2 regions of the Brevundimonas sp. UBA7838 genome follow, and region 2 is predicted to be linked to the other one. Evidence: riboswitches for the same ligand, from Rfam matches in the RefSeq annotation. Region 2 holds a riboswitch; the other holds the start of a gene.
What was found. Region 2 has a riboswitch for S-adenosylmethionine ahead of metK (methionine adenosyltransferase). Riboswitches for the same ligand answer to the same signal wherever they lie in the genome.

Region 1 (2,187 bases), on a different contig from region 2:
GCCGTCAGGTCCGATCCGCCCCGTCCCAGCAGGGCCACCTTGCCGTCCGGCCGCACCGCGCCGAACCCGGGCACAACCACCACCTCGTGCCGGTCCAGCGCCTGTTTCAGATGGTCGGGTCGCAGACCGCAGGGGCGCGAATGCTCCGGCTCACCCTCCGCCACGATGCCCAGTTCGCGGACCGACAGGGCGCAGGCGTCCAGGCCGATCCGGTCGCAGGCGATGGCCACCAGGGCCGCCGACTTTTCCTCGCCCAGGGCCACATAGCCCGGCAGCAGGTCGTTGGAATGGGCCAGGCCCAGCGCCCGCGCCTCGCCCAGCAACCGGTCCGTCGCCCCGCCGAAGGCCGAGACCACCGCCACCACCTTTCGGCCAGCCCGCACATGGCCATAGACGGCCGAGGCGACCAGCGGCGCCTCCGCCGGGCTGCGCAGGATGGACGAGCCGAACTTCAGCACCACGACCTCTGGTGCAGGCTGACTGCTGGGGTCGAGGCTTTCGGATTTTTCTACGACGGCGAGTTGGGCGGACATCGGGTTCTCGGGAAAGGTCGGGATGGGGTGGGGTGAAAAGAAAAACCCCGCCTGGCGGACCGGGCGGGGTTCGGGTTCTGCGGTTGCCGGGGTTCGGCGCGCTAAACTCGTCCCGCCCGTTCGGGCATGGTGGTGGTGCCGGTGGTACCGCCGATAATCGTGCCGCCGAGGATCATGCCGAAACGCGTCGCGGCGAGGCCGGAGACGGTCGAAACTTCGGCGATGAGCGAGCGCTGTGGCACAGGGCAAGGTCCGGTTGAAATCTGAGCCTAGGGTGATCGAGCGACCCCCGCCCTGTCAAGTTGGATTGGATGATTTTTTCACGGCACGTCGGTTATCGTGTGTTTTCACCCCCATCGAGTCGGCCCAAGCCGTCAATGAGGTTGAATTTTTCGCTTGACCGGCGCCGCCTCGATCATCAACGTAAAGTCACTCATCAAGACCAGCCGAGGGATTAGGCCCTTTGACGCTGGGGCAACCATCGGGTCTCACAGCTCGAAACGGTGCCAACTCCTGCGGGGTCCTTCGGGGTCGCGAGAGATGAGTGGAGCATCGACGAGACGACGCTCCACGCTCTGTCACCGCATCGAGACTTGCTGAGCGAGAACGATGCGGAACGACGATGACACTGGCCGAAACCACCCTGCTCGAAGACCCCGACTGTCGCCGCGCGACAGCCCTTACCCCTGTCCGCGAACCGACGCGTGAGCGCGGCGGCGCCCGCGACGTCATCGTTCCCATTCCCGCCGACTTCCGCCTCGCCTCGGGCGAAAAGCTGAACCAGCCCAATATCGTCGGACGTCTGCATGGCCGGATCGGCGCCCCCGTCGTGGTGGTCGCCGGCGGCATCTCGGCCGGACGCTTCGTCCACCGAACAGAAACCAACGGCCTGGGCTGGTGGTCGGGCGCCGTGTCGGTGCGCGGGCCCATCGATCTGAGCCGGCTTCAGGTCTTGGCCGTCGATTTCGCCCCCGGCGCCGAGTTCCTGGACAAGCCCGTCACCATCACCACCCAGGATCAGGCCCGCCTGCTGGCCCTGGTGCTGAACCATCTGAAGATCGAGCGCGCCGCCGCCTTCGTCGGCTGCTCCTACGGCGGCATGGTCGGCCTGGCCTTCGCTGAACTTTTCCCCGACTGGGCCGAGCAGCTGATCATCGTTTCTGCCGCCCACCGCGCCCATCCCCAGGCGACCGCCTGGCGCGGCATCCAGCGCCGCATCCTGCAGTTCGCCGTCGCCGCCGGCCGTCCGGAAGAAGGCGTCGCCCTGGCCCGCGAACTGGCCATGACCACCTATCGCACGGCCGAGGAGTTCGACGACCGGTTCGACACCACGGCGCCCAGCGCGGTCGGCGGCGCCTATCCCGTCTGCGACTATCTAACGGCGCGGGGTCAGGCCTACCGGACCCACACCACCCCGGCGCGCTGGCTGTCGATGTCCGATTCCCTGGACCGCCACAGCGTGACGCCCGAGGCCATCACGACCCCCGTCACCCTGATCGGCTTCACCTCCGACCGGCTGGTGCCGATCGACGACATCCGCGAACTGGCCGCGCGGTTGCCGACCCTGTGGCGCTTCGTCGAGGCGCCTTCGCTCTATGGCCACGACGCCTTTCTGAAGGAGGACGCCTTCGTCGGCGACATCCTCCGCGCCGCC
Region 2 (2,187 bases):
GCGGCCACCATCTGCTGGACTTTGAGCGACCGATCCCAAGGCCGCCCCGCCCCGAAGTGTCCCTCGCGCGCGCAAGCCTCATACACAGGAGCGTCGAGGTTAAGCCGATCGATGAGGGACCGAGGCGTGAACAGGTCAGCAACGCGGTCGGCATGCCAACCGCTTCGAACTGCGGCTTCGGGATGTTCGACATCGATGTGGATGGCCACAGGCTCAGCCACGCCGATCGCGTAAGCGAGGCGCACTTCAGCCGTTCCAGACAGACCGCCTTCGACGACTGTGCACGCAAGCTGTCGGGCCCCGTAGGCGGCGGAACGGTCGACCTTGGTGGCATCCTTGCCAGAGAAGGCTCCGCCGCCATGGCGCCCGATGCCCCCGTATGTGTCGACGATGATCTTGCGCCCTGTCACGCCTGCATCGGCGACAGGTCCACCTTGGGTGAACGCGCCGGCGGGATTGATGAGAAGGCGAACGTCGCTTTCCAGGTTCGGAAACACCGCCTTGATCACCGTTTGAAGCAACAGCTCGCGCAGGTCGATCAAGGCGAGCTCAGAGGCGTGCTGGCTGGACAGAACGATAGTACGGACAGAGGCGCGGCCATCACTGGCGATCTCGACGCTCACCTGCGCCTTCGCATCTGGGCCGAGCACACCGTGGATTTGGCGAGCTTGGGTATGAGCAGCGATCAGGCGGCGTGCGAGTGCAAAGGAGAGCGGCAACCGTTCCGGTGTTTCAGCCGTCGCGTAGCCGAACATGATCCCTTGGTCTCCGGCTCCAAGACGTTCGTCAGACTCCAGACCGGCCGCAATCTCCTGTGCCTGTTGGCTAAGGGCGGTCCGGATCTGCAGCTTGTCGACATCGACGCCCCAACGACCGTCCGTGTGTCCGATTGATTTGAGGGTTTCTTGAACGGTACCCACGACGTCCAGGTCGACGGCACCGCTGAGCTCGCCGAACACCCAGACTTCATTGTCCTTGATGGCCGTTTCGATCGCGACACGGGCGCGCCGGTCCTGGCGGAGCGCTGCATCAAGCAGCGCGTCAGAGACTTGGTCGCAGATCTTGTCGGGGTGGCCCGGGGCCACAGCTTCCGACGAGAGGAGACCGGTGAGTGGCTGCAGCCGGCCGAACGTGAGCTTGGTCATGGCGTTTCCATCCCGAGCGAGCCGAGAACCCGTGCTGAAATGCGCCGCGATTGCACCCGTTTATTTGCCATCGGCCACATCCCCTTTTGGGAGCCACCTTGCCCGGGAAGGCAGGTTGGCGACGGCCACAGCGGCCGCTCTCTTGATGTACTTGTGAGGGTGGCAGAAAGACCTGAGGTGTTCAAGCGTCCATCGTCAGCGCAGAAGGAGCAACTCGGCTGGTTGCCCCCTAGCGCACCAGACGATGGCGTTCTGCTCGAATGCACACCCTAGATCGCAGGCTTGGGCCTTGGGGATCCCGAGGACGGCAAGGCTAGGTTCCGGGGGCCAGTCCCCAACCCGGCCCCTGCCCTCTCCCTCCAACCAGGTTAGACAGTTTGTGTTAAGCGTCGCCTTAAGCGCGTCTTGGGCTTGGTTGTTCTCGCCGTCAGAACGGGCCTGACTATAGGGGTTGTAAGCCGTGACGTAGGCCGCCTGATCGACGCCATACCACCGCATCAGCGCATCGAAGGCAGCGGAATGCGTGCCGACGGTGATGACCAGTTCAGGCTGACCGAAGATAACGAAGTCCGTCTCGCGGAAGGCATCGATCAGTGCCTGTTCCAGCTTCGTATCGGCGTAACGGATGGTTCGATGGTCGACCTCTACAGCACCTGAGGCGCGCCTCCTCCGCCACTCGTTCTGGGGTATCGCGGCGATCGCTTCACCTATTGCGTCGCCTAGCCCCTGACGGTCAGCAATCGAGAGCTGCTCGACCAAGCGCTTCGTCTTCTCGACGTCACTGGTGGTGTGCCAAGCAGCCAGTATGAGCGGCAGCGGCACCGGACCCTCAGCGAGGGCTGTGATGTTCAGCCAGAGGCGGTGCCAAGCCTTCGGCTCGGGACATACGAGCCCCGTATCGATGAGACCGGTGATCCGTTGTTCTAGGTGGCTACGGCGCATGTCCGTCTCATGCCACTGATCCCCAAATAGGGGTAAGGCGTTTATGTCGTCATGCACTTGCTGCCGTACCTGATCGAACCAGGCCTCAGATTGGCAATCT

Region 1: it holds a riboswitch for S-adenosylmethionine, as region 2 does, so the genes downstream of both, metX (homoserine O-succinyltransferase MetX) here and metK (methionine adenosyltransferase) in region 2, are expected to answer to the same signal.

Annotation. Positions count from the first base shown of each region.
Region 1 covers NZ_DLTK01000108.1:44,495-46,681, reverse strand. The annotation lists partial or broken gene B3T77_RS09990 (homoserine dehydrogenase) at 1-533, opposite strand, end outside; SAM riboswitch class I at 964-1,080, shown strand; gene metX (homoserine O-succinyltransferase MetX) at 1,156-2,187, shown strand, end outside.
Region 2 covers NZ_DLTK01000055.1:27,012-29,198, reverse strand. The annotation lists gene metK (methionine adenosyltransferase) at 1-1,145, opposite strand, end outside; SAM-I-IV-variant riboswitch at 1,196-1,299, opposite strand; gene B3T77_RS04095 (DUF3293 domain-containing protein) at 1,341-2,087, opposite strand.